Regions from separate parts of the Arthrobacter sp. BGA-UO-ETr-C19 genome, predicted to be linked through region 2. Evidence: riboswitches for the same ligand, from Rfam matches in the RefSeq annotation. Region 2 holds a riboswitch; each other region holds the start of a gene.
The links. A riboswitch is a leader RNA that binds a small molecule or an ion and turns the genes downstream of it on or off. The one in region 2 is predicted to bind S-adenosylmethionine.
Positions count from the first base shown of each region.

Region 1: linked by a shared signal. The riboswitch ahead of AC57BR_RS16450 (DUF1737 domain-containing protein) and the one ahead of metX (homoserine O-acetyltransferase MetX) in region 2 are both predicted to bind S-adenosylmethionine.
Region 3: linked by a shared signal. The riboswitch ahead of AC57BR_RS23400 (aminotransferase class V-fold PLP-dependent enzyme) and the one ahead of metX (homoserine O-acetyltransferase MetX) in region 2 are both predicted to bind S-adenosylmethionine.

Region 1 is NZ_JCAQPC010000023.1:56,879-61,754, forward strand. It holds gene AC57BR_RS16440 (O-succinylhomoserine sulfhydrylase) at 1-312, opposite strand, end outside; gene AC57BR_RS16445 (rhodanese-like domain-containing protein) at 314-724, opposite strand; gene AC57BR_RS16450 (DUF1737 domain-containing protein) at 721-1,029, opposite strand; SAM riboswitch class IV at 1,043-1,157, opposite strand; gene AC57BR_RS16455 (NtaA/DmoA family FMN-dependent monooxygenase) at 1,368-2,663, shown strand; gene AC57BR_RS16460 (aromatic amino acid ammonia-lyase) at 2,668-4,386, shown strand; gene AC57BR_RS16465 (PLP-dependent cysteine synthase family protein) at 4,383-4,876, shown strand, end outside.
Region 2 is NZ_JCAQPC010000012.1:4,650-9,525, reverse strand. It holds gene AC57BR_RS05735 (bifunctional o-acetylhomoserine/o-acetylserine sulfhydrylase) at 1-1,307, shown strand, start outside; SAM riboswitch class IV at 1,413-1,528, shown strand; gene metX (homoserine O-acetyltransferase MetX) at 1,541-2,728, shown strand; gene AC57BR_RS05725 (MFS transporter) at 2,944-4,326, shown strand; gene AC57BR_RS05720 (alcohol dehydrogenase catalytic domain-containing protein) at 4,430-4,876, shown strand, end outside.
Region 3 is NZ_JCAQPC010000024.1:970,072-974,947, forward strand. It holds gene AC57BR_RS23390 (metal-dependent transcriptional regulator) at 1-510, opposite strand, end outside; gene AC57BR_RS23395 (class I SAM-dependent methyltransferase) at 521-1,300, opposite strand; gene AC57BR_RS23400 (aminotransferase class V-fold PLP-dependent enzyme) at 1,404-2,810, opposite strand; SAM riboswitch class IV at 2,845-2,958, opposite strand; gene hisN (histidinol-phosphatase) at 3,139-3,951, opposite strand; gene rsgA (ribosome small subunit-dependent GTPase A) at 4,018-4,876, opposite strand, start outside.

The DNA.
Region 1 (4,876 bases), on a different contig from region 2:
GGCCGCGAGCAGGGCGCCCAGGGCGGTGAACACGGCGGACATGCCGGACGCCGTAGCAAAGCACGCCTCCGTGCCCTCCAGCAGCCGCAGACGTTCCTGGAACGTGGCCACGGACGGGTTGCCGTAGCGCGAGTAGACGAAGCGTTCGTCCTCGCCGGTGAAGGCGCGTTCGGCGGCAGCGGCTGACTCGTAAACAAACCCGGAGTTCAGGAAGACGGGCTCGGTGGTCTCTTGGAAATTGGTACGGTCAAGCCCGCCGCGGACGGCCTGGGTATCGGGGCTCCAGCCGGCGGCGTCGTGATTAAAGGTCAACTTAGTTCTTTCCCAGGTTCGTCGGCAGGCCGCGGTTCTTCCAGCCGTTAACGGTGCGCTCACCGTAGCGGTCGGGCTCGCCCTCGAAGCCTTCGAGGACGTTGTAGGCGGTGAAACCCGCCTGTGTGGCGGCGATGGCGGCGGCGATGGAGCGCTGGCCGGAGCGGCACAGGAACACCAGCTCCACCCCGGTGTCCTCAGGCGCCTGCTGCTTCAGCTGCTCGACGAAGTCGGGGTTGGGAATGCCGCCGGGAAAGGTCCACTGGATGAAAAGAGGATCATTTTCCGTGGCCTTGGTGTCCGGGATGCCGATGTGCGCCCATTCGCCCTCGGTGCGCACATCCACCAGGACGGCGCCCTCCTCGAGCTTGGCCCACGCGTCCTGCGGGGTGAGGTCTCCGGCGTAGCTCATGCGTGGCCCTCGTAGGCTTCTGCGTTGAGGTCGTCATCGGAGTCCAGCCGGTCCACGGCGGTGGCGACGGCGGCATCCGCGGTGGCGATGGCGGCGGGCAGCACAAGGGCCTGGGCCACGATGACGCTGGTGCCGTTGAAGGTTGCGGCGGGGCTGCCGTGCAGCACGTATCCCTCGGCCAAGGCAGCCGAGATGCGCTCACAGAACGCACGGTCGTCCGGGCCCGTGATCAGGCGGTAGGACAGCTTTTCCTCGGGTTTATCCTGCTGGGACGGCAGCGTTGCAACGGCGGGGGCGTCTGACACGACGGATCTCCTTTTCTCACGCTTGCAGCTCGAAGTGGTCGATATGCCGAGTATTCACCTGAGGCACCCCGCCGTGGAAGGAGGGTTGCCGACCGGCCAGTCAGGGCTTAATGCCGGTACTCATTACTCCCGAAAAACGTAACACTGACGACGGCGGTGCGCACCGCCGTCGTCGTCATGTTCCGTAACGCATCCAAAGCAACGGGGTGGGGACAGCAGTCCAAGCGCTGCGGTTACAAAGCCTGTGGCCGGGAGGATAATGACGGGAGATGAACCGCCGTAACGCCGGATGAAACCAGGCCACAGTGAATGATTCGACCGCGAATACAGTGACTCCCATGCTGCACTTTGGATGGTTTGTGGGCCACGGCTTCGGGGTTCAGGGCTGGGGGACGCCCGGCTACGGAATCGGCTATGACTGGAAGAAGCCCGCCCCCTACCAGCATGCGGTCCGGGAGTTCGAGCGGGCCGGGCTGGACCTGTTCATCATCGAGGATTCGCTCACGGTCCCGGACACGTATGGCGGCAGCGCGCAGGTTTCGCTGGCGCAGGCATCCTTTGCGCCCAAGCACGATCCGCTGGCCCTGGTGCCGTACCTGCTGTCCGCCACGGAGCATCTCGGCATTGTGCCCACTATCAGCGCCTCCTTCTATCCGCCGTTCACCGCGGCCCGGCTGCTGGCTACGCTGCAGCACTTCTCCAACGGGCAGCTGGGCTGGAACGTGGTGACCTCCGGCAGCGACCTTGCCGCGCAGAACTACGGGCTGGACCAGCAGATCGAGCACGACCTCCGCTACGAGAAGGCCGAGGAGTTCGTGGACGTCGTGCGCAAGCTTTGGCGCAGCTGGGAACCCGACGCCATCCTGGAGGACGCCCGGGCCGGCGTCTTCGCGGACCATACCAAGGTCCGGCCCATCCACCACGACGGGGAGTTCTTCAAGGTCCGCGGACCGCTGAACACGGCACCGCTGCCGGAGGAGCCGGTGCTGGTGCAGGCCGGGGCATCCCCGCGGGGCAAGGCCTTCGCCGGCGCGAACGCGGATGTTGCCATTGCCTTGGCCCGCGGTGCGGACGGCATGAAGGCGTACCGGGACTCCATCCGAGCCGAGGCCGCCGGGGCCGGCCGGAACCCCGACGACGTCAAGGTGCTGTTCGTCCTCAAACCCACGGTGACCGGTTCCAGGGCCGAGGCGGAGGAGCTGCGGGCTGCCCGCCGGGAACTCACGCAACGGGACATCGACAGCCAGCTCAACTCGATCTCCTATCTGTCCGTCATCGACTTCAAGCAGTTCGACCTCGATGCGCCCCTCCCCGAGCTCAGCACCAACAGCAACCAGGGCACGCTGGAGCACTTCTCCAAGGCCGCGCCGCCGGGGTCCACCCTGCGGCAGATCCTGCAGGCCCGCAGCGGCGGCGCCGGCGACAGCATCATCGGCACCGCGGAGGAAATCGCCGACTACCTCGAGGAGACCGGGGCCGCGGTGGGCGGCGACGGGTTCCTCTTCTCCGGCTTCGTGGATCCGGCCACCATTCACGGCGTGCTGGACAGGCTGGCGCCGGTGCTTCGGAGGCGGGGACTGCTGCGGACGAGTTACGGCGACGGCGGCTTCCGCCGGAACCTGCTGGACTTCTAGCGCCATGGCAGGGGCCAGGGGGTACGACGGGCTGTTGCCGGGCGTCCGGCGCGGCACGTTCCTGATCGGTACCGCCCACATCCGAGCTGACGACGTTGCCGAAGTGGCGGCCGATCCCGCGGTGGAGGTGGTCCTCAGTGCCGAAGCCCTCGAGCTCGTGGGCCTGTCCCGCGAGGTGGTGCAGGCGGCCATCGATTCCGGCCGCCGCGTCTACGGCCTGAACACCCTGCTCGGCTCCGGCCGCGACACCGCCGTGGAGCAGGAATCCATCCTCGACTTCCAGCTGCAGGTGGTGCGCTACCACCACAGCGGCGTCGGCGCGCTGCTGGACCGGGATGAAGTCCGCGCCCTCATCCTGGCAAGGCTCATCGGGTTCACCCGTGGTGGCTCGGGGGTGCGTCCGGAGACCGCCCGCTTCTACGCCGAACTGCTCAACAGGGGCGTGGTGCCGGCCGTTCCGCGCGACGGGTCCGTCGGCTCGTCGGACCTCACCCAGCTGGCGGCGGTTGCCGCCGTCGCCATCGGTGAGGGACAGGCGCTTGCTCCCGACGGCGGCCTGCAGGACGGCGCCGAGGCGCTCACCGCCGCCGGGCTGGAACCGCTGGTCCTGGCGCCGGGCGAGGCCCTGGCGCTGGTCAGCGCCAACTCCTATTCGATCGGCGCCGGCGCGCTGGAGCTCCGCCGCATCCGGCGACTTGCGGATCTGGCGGACACCGCGCTGGCGCTGTCGCTTGAGGCCACTGCCAGGTACGACGGCGGCGGGAACCTCAGCCCGTTTTCGCCGGCTGTGCAGTCGGCCAAGGCAGTGGACGGCCAGCGCGTCTCGGCGGCCAATGTCCGGCGCCTGGTGCGCGGCGGCTGGCTGGAGGACCCTCGGCGGCAGGTATCGGTCCAGGACGCCCTGTCCTTCCGTGCCGCGCCGCAGACGCACGGTGCGTTCCGGGCCCAGGTCACCGCCCTGGCCGCGGCGCTCGAGGTGGAGCTCAACGGCAGGGGCGACAACCCCCTCACGGACATAGCCTCCGGCCGGATGGTGTCGGGCGGAAACTTCCAGCCCATGCAGCTCGCCCTGGCGTTCGAGGCGCTGCGGCTCGGTCTGGCACATGTCGGAATCAGCAGCGAGCGGCGGATCGCCAAGCTCTATCCGCCGCAGCGCCTGATCCGGCAGCTCAACCTTGAGGCGGCCAGGGCCGGCACGCCGCTCGCATCCGAGGACTTGCCGGGACTGCTCTGGTACTCGGCCGCCGGCCTGCTGGCGGAGCTGAAGTTCCTGGCGGCGCCTGCCACCCTCGGCGCCCCCACCCTGTCCGCGGACGTCGAGGACCACTCCACGCTGGCCCCGCTGGCCCTCCAGCAGCTGGAGCGCTCGGTGGAGGCCGCCGGTAAGCTGCTCACCATTGAGGCGTTGACGGCCTCCTACCTGTTGGCCGAAGCACAGGACACCGATCTGCGCGAGGCGGAGATCCGGCAGCTTGGAGCAGGCACCGGCGCCGTCGTGGCGCGGCTGTCGGAGCTGCTGGCCGGGCGGCTGCCGGCGGCGGTGCTGGTTGACAGCGCGCGTGCTGCGCTCGGGGACCTGCTGGCAGGAATGCCCGAATTACGGACACCGGATCTGGGCGGCCCGAATGACGGCCGCCCGAATGGCGGCCGCCCGAATGGCGGCCGCCCGAATGACGGCGGCCCGAATGACCCGAATCCGGATGATGGGGGAGGAGAATCATGACCACCGTGACAGGAAGCGGCCGCCAGGCAAGGCATGCGGCGCAGGTACTGGACCCCGGGATGGACGCCGGTGCGGTGCTGGCACGGGTGGGGAACACTCCGCTGGTGCCGCTGGACGTGCTGAGCCGCGGGCTGGGGAGCACCGTCTTCGTCAAGCTCGAATCCGAGAACCCCGGCGGTTCCATCAAGGATCGGACCGCGTTGAGCATGGTCCGGGCGGCCGAGCGCACCGGCGAGCTGCAGCCCGGCGGGACCATCGTGGAAAGCACCTCCGGGAACACCGGAATCGGGCTCGCGCTGATCGGGGCGCTGACCGGCCATCCGGTGGTGGTGGTCACGGGTGATTCCATTTCCTCGGAGAAGCTGGAGGCCCTCAACCGGTACGGGGCGCGGGTGGTGTTCACGGACTGGAGCGCGCCATCGGATTCGCCGGAGAACGCGCGGGCGGTCGCGGCCCGGATCACGGCCGAAATTCCCGGCGCGTGGCGTCC
Region 2 (4,876 bases):
CATGGTCATTCGAAACCCGCCAGATCCACGCGGGCCAGGTGCCGGACAGCGCCACCGGCGCCCGGTCGCTGCCGATTTACCAGACGACGTCGTTCGTCTTCCCCAGCGCCGACAGCGCAGCTGACCGCTTCGCGCTCGCCGAGCTCGCACCCATCTATACCCGGATCGGCAACCCGACCCAGGATGCCGTTGAACAGCGGATCGCCAGCCTGGAAGGAGGGCTTGCCGCGCTGCTCCTGAGCTCCGGCCAAGCCGCCGAAACGTACGCCATCCTCAACATCGCCGAGGCCGGCGACCATGTGGTCGCCAGCCCCAGCCTCTACGGCGGCACCTACAACCTGCTGGCACATACCTTGAAGAAGTTCGGCGTGTCCGTGACCTTCGTGGCAGACCCGGACAACCTGGAGCAGTGGCGCGACGCCGTGCAGCCCAACACCAAGCTCTTCTTTGCCGAGGTGGTGTCCAACCCGCGGCAGGACGTCCTGGACATCGAAGGCGTTGCCCGGACAGCCCACGACGCCGGTGTGCCGCTGGTCGTGGACAACACCCTGTCCACGCCCTACCTCATCAGGCCGCTCGAGTGGGGCGCAGACGTCGTGGTGCACTCTGCCACCAAATACCTGGGCGGACACGGGGCCGCGATCGCCGGTGTCATCGTGGATTCCGGCAACTTCGACTTCGGCAAGGACCCGGAACGCTTCCCGGGCTTCAACACGCCGGACCCCACGTACAACGGACTGGTCTACGCCCGCGACCTCGGGGCAGGCGGCGCACTGGGGGCCAATCTGTCCTACATCCTCAAGGCGCGGGTCCAGCTGCTCCGCGACCTGGGTTCCGCGGTGTCCCCGTTCAATGCCTTCCTCATTGCGCAGGGCCTGGAAACGCTGAGCCTGCGCGTGGAGCGCCACGTTGCCAATGCGGTGGCGGTGGCCGGATGGCTGGAAGCCCGCCATGACGTGGAGTCCGTAGCCTACGCCGGGCTGCCGTCCAGCCCCTGGTACGAGCGGGGCCTGAAGTACGGGCCCAAGGGCACCGGCGCCGTGGTGGCCTTTACGGTGGCCGGCGGCGCCGAGGCAGGCAAGCGCTTCGTGGATGCCCTGGAACTGCACTCCCACGTGGCGAACATTGGTGACGTTCGCTCCCTCGTCATCCACCCGGCGTCGACCACGCACAGCCAGCTGAGTCCGGAGCAGCAGAGCGTGGCCGGGGTTGCCCCGGGCCTGGTCCGGCTGTCCGTGGGCCTGGAGCACATCGACGACATCCTGGCCGACCTCGACGCCGGATTCCGTGCCGCGAAAGGCGCCTGATTTCAGGTGCCCCGGGTGGAACTCCCGGCCCGGTAACGGGCCGGGAGTCACACAGCCGTCACATTCTTAGCGCAGATGTCCGCCTGTTTCGTAAACTGGGCAACAGGTCATGAGTGCCAGCGACAGCCCCGGCTTGCTGGCCGGCAACCCTCCTTCCGCGGTGGGGTGCCCCGGGTGAAGACCTGGCCTGCCGGACAGCTGCCGGCGGGCAAGCGCGTAGAAGAGGTTTACCTATGACGATTTCTGTCAGCAGCACCGACGTTTCCGCCGCCGAGGGTTCGCACCGAACGGCTTTGAACGGCACCGTTCCCGGCGGCGCAAACCAGGACGGCACAAACCCGGATGGCACAGTCCGGTACGTCAACATTGGCAGCCTGGAACTCGAAGCCGGAGGCTTCCTGCCGGACGTCACACTGGCGTACGAATCCTGGGGAACGCTCAACGAGGACGGCTCGAACGCCATCCTCGTTCAGCATGCCCTCACCGGCAGCACGCACGTGACGCGGGGTGCCGGTGACGAGGAGGGCTGGTGGGAACAGCTCGCCGGCCCCGGTGCGCCGGCGGACACTGACAGGTTCTTTGTCATTTCCATCAACATCCTGGGCGGCTGTTACGGGTCCACCGGGCCGTCGTCGACCGCGCCGGACGGCAAGCCCTGGGGTTCGCGCTTTCCGCTGGTGACACTCAGGGACTCCACCATCGCCGAGGCGAGGCTGGCCGACCGGCTCGGCATCAGCAGCTGGCACGCCGTGGTGGGCGGATCCATGGGTGGGGCCCGCGCCCTCGAATGGGCAGTGACTTTCCCGGAGCGGGTGCGCCGCTGCGGTGTCATCTCCGTCGGTGCCAAGAGCACGGCTGAACAAATCGCCTTCGCCCAGGCGCAGACTCTTGCCATCCGGCAGGACCGCCACTTCAACGGCGGCGACTACTACGGCGGGCCGGAACCTACTGAGGGGCTGGCGCTCGCCCGGCGGATTGCGCACATCACCTACCGCTCTGCCTACGAACTCGATTTCCGGTTCGGCAGGAACGCCCAGGCCGCTGAAGAGCCGCTGCAGGCCGGTGCACTGGCGGGCCGCGGCCGGTACCAGGTGGAGAGCTACCTCGACCACCAGGGCAACAAGCTGGTCCGGCGCTTCGACGCCAACAGCTACATCGCCCTGACGGAAGCACTCATGAGCCATGACGTCAGCCGGGGGCGGGGGACGCTCAAGGAAGCCCTGGCGCGGGCCTCCGCGGACTTCTTCGTCGCCGCGGTAGAGACGGACCGGCTGTACTTTCCTGCCCAGTCGGTGGAACTCGCCGAGGCCCTGCCCGGGAACGTGGATGTCCATATGATCGATTCGCCGATCGGCCACGACGGATTCCTCACGGAGATCGGCCAGCTGAACACCCAGCTCAGGGCACACCTCCTTAACTGACTCCAGGGCCGGTCCATGCGGCCGGAGCCGTCCGTATCGTGGCAATGCCGATGCCGCGTATGTGCATTTATGCAGATGCGCCCTGCACTATTTGGCGTTGAGCTTGCTTCATTGGCAGACCATACTCGTTGAATCCGGCGTTCGTGGTGCGCATCACACCGTTCGCCAATCGACTGGTCCCAGTGGTGTCGAGGAAGACGCCGAAGGAGTTCGCAATGAGTACGGAAAGCTCCGCCGCAAGGCGTGCAGAGGAAACCGATATCAAGGCCACAGGCCTCAAAAAAGTAGTCACGGCATCCATGGCCGGCACCGTCGTGGAGTGGTACGAGTTTTTCCTCTACGCCTCGGCTGCCACCCTGGTCTTCGGCAAGACCTTCTTCCCCAACGCCGGCACGGAGCTGGACGGCATCATCGCCGCCTTCCTCACGTACGCCGTAGGCTTCGTTGCGCGCCCGATCGGCGGCATCGTCTTCGGCCACTTCGGCGACAAGTTCGGCCGCAAGCAGCTGCTGCAGCTGAGCATCATCCTGGTGGGTGTCTCCACCTTCCTCATGGGCTGCCTGCCGACGTTCCAGCAGATCGGCTACTGGGCGCCCGCGCTCCTGGTCTTCCTGCGGTTTGCCCAGGGCTTTGCGGTCGGCGGTGAATGGGGCGGCGCGGTCCTTCTCGTGGCAGAGCACAGCCCCAGCAAGTCCCGTGGTTTCTGGGCCAGCTGGCCGCAGTCCGCCGTGCCCATGGGCAACCTTCTCGCCACGGCCGTGCTGTTCATCCTGTCGTCCACGCTGACCCAGGAAGCGTTCCTGGGCTGGGGCTGGCGCGTGGCGTTCTGGCTCTCGGCGGTGATCGTCCTGATCGGTTACTACATCCGCACCAAGGTCAACGATGCCCCGATCTTCCTTGAGGCCCGCAAAGAGGTCGAGGCCGGGCACAAGGGCTACGGCGTTGCCGAGGTCTTCAAGCGCTACCCGCGCGGCGTTTTCACCGCGATGGGCCTGCGCTTCGCCGAGAACATCCTGTACTACCTCGTGGTCACGTTCTCCATTACGTACCTCAAGACCGTGGTGCAGGCCGACACGACGCGGATCCTGCTGCTGCTGCTGGTTGCCCACGCTGTGCACTTCGCCGCTGTGCCGCTGGTGGGCAAGCTGTCGGACCGCTTCGGCCGCAGGCCCGTCTACATGGCCGGTGCCATCCTGGGCGCCACGTGGGGCTTCTTCGCCTTCCCGATGATGGACACCAAGAACGACGTCATCATCCTGGCGGCCATCATGATCGGCCTGCTGTTCCACGCACTCATGTATGCCGGCCAGCCCGCCATCATGGCGGAAATGTTCCCCACCAGAATGCGCTACTCCGGCGTCTCGCTGGGCTACCAGGTGACCTCCATCGTCGCCGGTTCACTGGCCCCGATCATCGCCGCGTCACTCCTGGGCACCTACAAGTCCTCCGTTCCGGTGGCCATCTACCTGCTGATCGCCTGCGTCATCACCGCCGTTGCGGTGTTCTTCCTGAAGGAAACCCGCGGCATTTCGCTCCATGACGTGGACGCGGCCGACGCCCAGGGCACTGCCGACCTGCTCGCGGCCGGCAAGAAGTAAGCCCGGCTTTAGCCTCGAGCCCGACGAGCAAACAGCAGCTGCCCGGACCCTCCACGCCTGCGGGGCCCGGGCAGTTGCCCGTTCACCGAAACCAAGGAATTCCATGAAAGCAGCAGTCCTCTACTCCACCGTCCCCGGCACCAGTACTGCAGCGCAGAAGCGCAGCTACACGGACGCGCGGCCCCTGGTGGTGCAGGAGCTGGACCGGCCGGAGCCGCGTGCCGGCGAGCTCGGCGTTGCCATCACCTACTCCAGCCTGTGCCATTCGGACCTTTCCGTGGTGGACGGTTCGCGGGTCCGGCCCCTGCCCATGGCGCTGGGCCACGAGGCGGTGGGGCGGGTCGTGTCTGTCGGCGACGGCGTCTCCGACGTGTCGGCCGGGGACCACGTGGTGCTGGTCTTCGTGCCGAGCTGCGGGGACTGCCGCGCCTGCCGGTCCGGCCGTCCCGCGCTCTGCCATCGGGCGGCCGAGGTCAACGGCTCGGGCGACCTGCTCCACGGCGAGGCGCTGCTGCGGACGCCGTCGGGGGAGCGGATCAACCACCACCTG
Region 3 (4,876 bases), on a different contig from region 2:
CTCCGGGTTCTCGTCGCTGATCCGGGTGATCCTGCCGGTGTGGCCGTCGTCGAGCTCGATCATCCGGTGGGCTGAGGGCATCAGGACGGTTCCGTCAGACGCGGGGATGGGATCGCCGTGCGGGTCCCGTGACGGGTTGCCCAGCCTGGCTGCCAGCCTCTCAATGAACGTGTCCGAGACCGCGTGTTCCAGCTGTTCGGCCTCGTCATGGACTTCGTCCCAGCTGTATCCGAGGTCCTTGACCAGGTACGTCTCAATGAGACGGTGCCGCCGGACCATCGAGAGGGCAAGCCGGACGCCCTGGGGCGTGAGCGTGATGGCGCTGTACGGCTTGTGGAGGACCAGGCCCTGGTCCTTGAGCTTGCGCACCATCTCGGAAACCGAGGAATTGGCCACGCCGAGGCGCTGTGCAAGCTGGGTGGAGGTGATGGGCTTGTCCTGCCATTCCGTAAAGGAATAGATGACCTTAACGTAGTCCTCGATCGAGGAGGAGGGCGTACTGGTCTTCACAACTTCAAGCCTACCTGCTGCCGCCACGGCCCTCCGCCCTGACAGCCCGCCAGGTCTGGGTGAGGTAGGGGAGCTGCAGCAGTTCGCTCTCGGCATGCCCCAGGTGCTCGTGCAGGTACCAGGTCAGATTGCCGGTCACCTTGGAGCGGGTGGATTCGTTGGCCCTGAGGTAATAGCTGCGGGACTTGGCCAGTTCGAGGATGTCGTCCGGGGTAACGGCATCTTCCCACCGCGTTAAATGGCTCTCCAGGGACGTGAATTCCGGGCCGATTTTGGGGCGGAAGTCGGGTTTGTGGACGTCGCCGGCGTGCATGATGCGGGACAGCCGGTGCACCCAGGGCACTGACGTGTCCAGCTGGTTCCAGATCAGGCCCAGCACCCCGTGGGGCCTGAGGATCCGGGAAATCTCGGTGCTGGCCCGCAGCGGGTCGCACCAGTGCCACGCCTGGGCAACGCTGGCGACGTCGAACGAGGCGTCGGGCAGTCCGGTCTCCTCCGCGGTCCCTTCCAGGGCCTGAACCCCGGGGTAGGTACGGCTGAGCTGCTCCAGCATGTCCGCGGAAGGGTCCACCGCGCTGACGCTCAGTCCGCGTTCCACGAGCAATGCCGTGAACTTGCCGGTTCCGGCTCCGATGTCGGCAGCAGTGCGGGCTCCGGCTGGAATGAGCCAGTCCGCGGAATCACCAGGGTAGCCGGGACGGACGCGGTGGTAGTGCTCGCCGCCGTCCTGGAAGCTCTGCCCAAGCTCCTGCCGCCGCCCGTGATGAAGTTTGGGACCGCCCCGTGCCACGCACAGTCTCCTTAGCCCGACGTCGAAAATTACCTTTCGAATTTACCGTACGGGGACCGGTGGCGTCGCAGGCCGGGGGCGGCGTCTTAATTCAGCGCGGCAATTAATCCTGGGCGCAGGGTGCGGCACCGGCGGTGCCGGGCGTGTTGGGTGCCCACTCGGGGTAGGTGCGGGTGTCGTTCGCCGGAACCCAGCGCCCGGCATCCACCACGTAATCCCAGCCGAGGCCGGAGCGGCGGAGCTCTTCGATGCCGGCGAGCAGCCGCTGGGCGTCCTCGAGCCGGGACCCCACGCCGAAGCTGGCGCGCAGGGAACCGGACGGCAGACCGAGGCGCTTCAGCAGCGGGTGCGCGCAGAAGCGTCCGTCGCGCAGGCCCACGCCGTGTTCGGCCGACAGGTAGGCGGCCACCAGGCCGGCGTCGTAACCCTCCACGGAGAAGTTGACCACGCCAATGGCGTCGTCCGGGTCGCTGTCCGCGAAGATCTGGTGGACGGTGACGCCGTCGATCCTGCGCAGCCCCTCGACGAGGAAGGACCGGATGGCGGCTTCGTGGGCGTGCCAGTGCTGCGGATCAAGGGCAGCGATGACCTGGGTGGCCCGGGCCAGGGTGGCAGCTCCGAGGACGTTGGGTGAGCCGCCCTCGTGGCGGGCGGGTCCGATGGCCCAGCTGACGCCGTCGAGCCTGGCCTCGCTCACGGCGCCGCCGCCGGCGAGGTGGGGGGTGCCGGCGTCGAGCCAGTCCGGGCGGCCGATCAGGACGCCGGCCCCGAAGGGGGCGTAGAGCTTGTGGCCGGAGAAGGCGAGGTAGTCGACGTCGTCCGCGGCGATGTTGACGCGGCGGTGCGGCGCGAGCTGGGCGGCGTCCACCACGATCCGGGCGCCGTATTCATGGGCCAGCGCAGCGAGACGCCGGATGGGAAGGATTTCGCCGGTGACGTTGGAGGCGCCGGTCACGGCAAGGAGGCTGACGTCGCCGTGCTCGAGTTCGGTGCGCAGGCTGCTGATGGTGGCTTCGAGCGTTTCCGAGGCCACCACGCTGCGGTGCGGTACGCCCTGCCACGGCAGCAGGTTGGCGTGGTGCTCGATGTCCAGGTACAGGACTTCACCGGTGTGGTGGTGGTCCTCCACCGGCAGGCAACCGGCCAGCAGGTTGAGGGAGTCGGTGGTGTTGCGGGTGAAGATGACGGCGTCATCGGCGCGGCCGCCCACGAACTCCCGCACGATGCTCCGCGAGTTCTCGTACACGGAGGTGCTGATCTGCGAGGCATAGCCGGCGCCGCGGTGCACGCTCGCGTAGTAGGGCAGGATCTCGTTGAGGTACGCAGAAACAACCGACAGTGCAGGCGCGGAGGCGCCGTAATCGAGGTTGGCGTAGCGGACGTGGCCGCCCTGGATCAGCGGAGCCTGGATTTCTGCGCCGGTGACGGCGGCCAGGGGACGGCCGGCGGCGGCAAATCGGCCGTCCAGCACGCCAGCGTCGGTGGTGGAAGAAATGATTGCAGTCGTCATGGGACCTCACTGAGAAAGGACCCCGTGTGACGGGGATCCGCGCTTGCCGGGTCCGTTCCGGATCGGCCTGGTCGTCACCCGGGGCACCCCACCGCGAATGGAGGGTTGCCGGCCAGCTAACCGGGGTTTAGCGCTGGCACTCGTGACCTGTAACGAGACTAGGACATCCGGAGGGGCGATGAAAAAGCCAGTCCGGAATGTTAAGCGGATTATTACGCAGCCCGGATATCGGGCCTTCGGTCGAATAAACGACGGCGGACGCCGCCAAAAGGGGGCGCCCGCCGTCGTAATATTCAGCGCTAAGGCGCAGGGGCTGGGGACGGGGGAACTAGAGCAAATCGTCCAGCTGGGGGTTCAGGCGCTTGAGGACTTCCGAGTGCAGGATCGAGTTGGTTGCCAGCGCGTTGCCACCGAACGGGCCGTCGGTTCCTTCGAGGGACGTGAAACGGCCGCCTGCCTCCGTCACGATCGGCACGAGTGCCGCCATGTCATAGAGGTTCAGTTCCGGTTCGCAGGCGATGTCAACGGCGCCTTCTGCCACCATGCAGTAGGACCAGAAATCGCCGAAGGCGCGGGTGCGCCACACGTCCTCGGTGAGCTGGAGGAATTCATCGAGGTTGCCGCGGTCCTTCCACCCGCCGAGGCTGGAGTAGGACAGCGAGGCGTCGGCGAGGCTGGACACGTTGGATACCTTGAGCCTCGTGGCAGCGGCGAGGGAACGGCCCGAGTAGGCGCCCGCGCCTCTGGCCGCCCACCAGCGCTTGCCGAGCGCGGGGGCACTGACCACGCCCACGACGGGTTCGCCCTCGTCGACGAGGGCGATCAGCGTGGCCCAAACCGGCACCCCGCGGACAAAGTTCTTGGTGCCGTCGATGGGGTCGATGATCCAGCGGCGGGAACCGTGGCCGGAACTTCCGAACTCCTCACCGAGCACGGCGTCGCGGGGACGGGAGCGGGACAGCTGGCCGCGGATGGACTCCTCGGCGGCCTTGTCCGCATCGGTGACCGGCGTCAGATCTGGCTTCGTCTCGATCTTGAGGTCCAGCGCCTTGAACCGGCTCATGGTCTGGTCGTCCACGGAATCGGCCAGCACATGGGCCAGACGCAGGTCATCGTTGTAGGTTGAAGCGGGTTGGGTCATGGTTCCAAACTACCCTCAAAGGCCCGGTGGGGCGGGGAGGCGGCGGCCGGGCTGCGCCGGGGAAGGCTAGCCGACGCTGCCGAGTTCCTTGGTTTCCTGGGCCTCCAGGCGCGGGTCGGTGCCCAGCAGGCGGCGCAGGGACGCGAGCCTGGCTGCCCCGGTGGGACCGGCATGACCGGCCGCGACCCATGCGTCCACGCCGCAGTTGACGGCGGTGGCGTCGTGCTTGCAGCCGCGTTCGCAGGCCTCGGTGCCCGGCTCAAGGTCGGGGAAGGAGTGCAGGATGCGGTCCGGGTCGACGTGGGCCAGCCCGAACGAGCGGATGCCCGGCGTGTCGATGATCCAGCTCCCGGCCGGGGCGTCAGCGAGCCTGAGCGCGAGGGCCGACGACGACGTGTGCCGTCCGCGGCCCGTCACGGCGTTGACGCCGCCGGTGGCACGTTCGGCGCCCGTCAGCGCATTGACCATGGTGGATTTTCCGACGCCGGAATGGCCCAGCATCACGGTCACCTTGCCGTCCAGATGGGCGCGGAGTTCGGACACCGCGGCAACGTCGAGCCGGGCGGAGAGGCCGTCGTCGGACCGTGCGTCGATGCCGGAGGCTTCCGAGTCAGCCGTGCGGCTGATGATGACCGGAAAGTCGAGGTGGCGGTAGTTGTCCAGCAGCTCGGTGGGGTCCTTGACGTCCGCCTTGGTGACCAGCAGCAGCGGCTCGATCCCGGCGTCGTAGGCTGCCACGAGCGCCCGGTCGATGAAGCCGGTGCGGGGTTCCGGGTTGGCGGCAGCGACCACCACCACCAGCTGGTCCGCGTTGGCAACAACAGCGCGTTCCACCGGGTCGGTGTCGTCGGCGCTGCGGCGCAGCAGGGTCTTGCGGTCCTGGATTTTCACGAGCCGGGCGAGGGTGTCCGGTGCGCCGGAGACG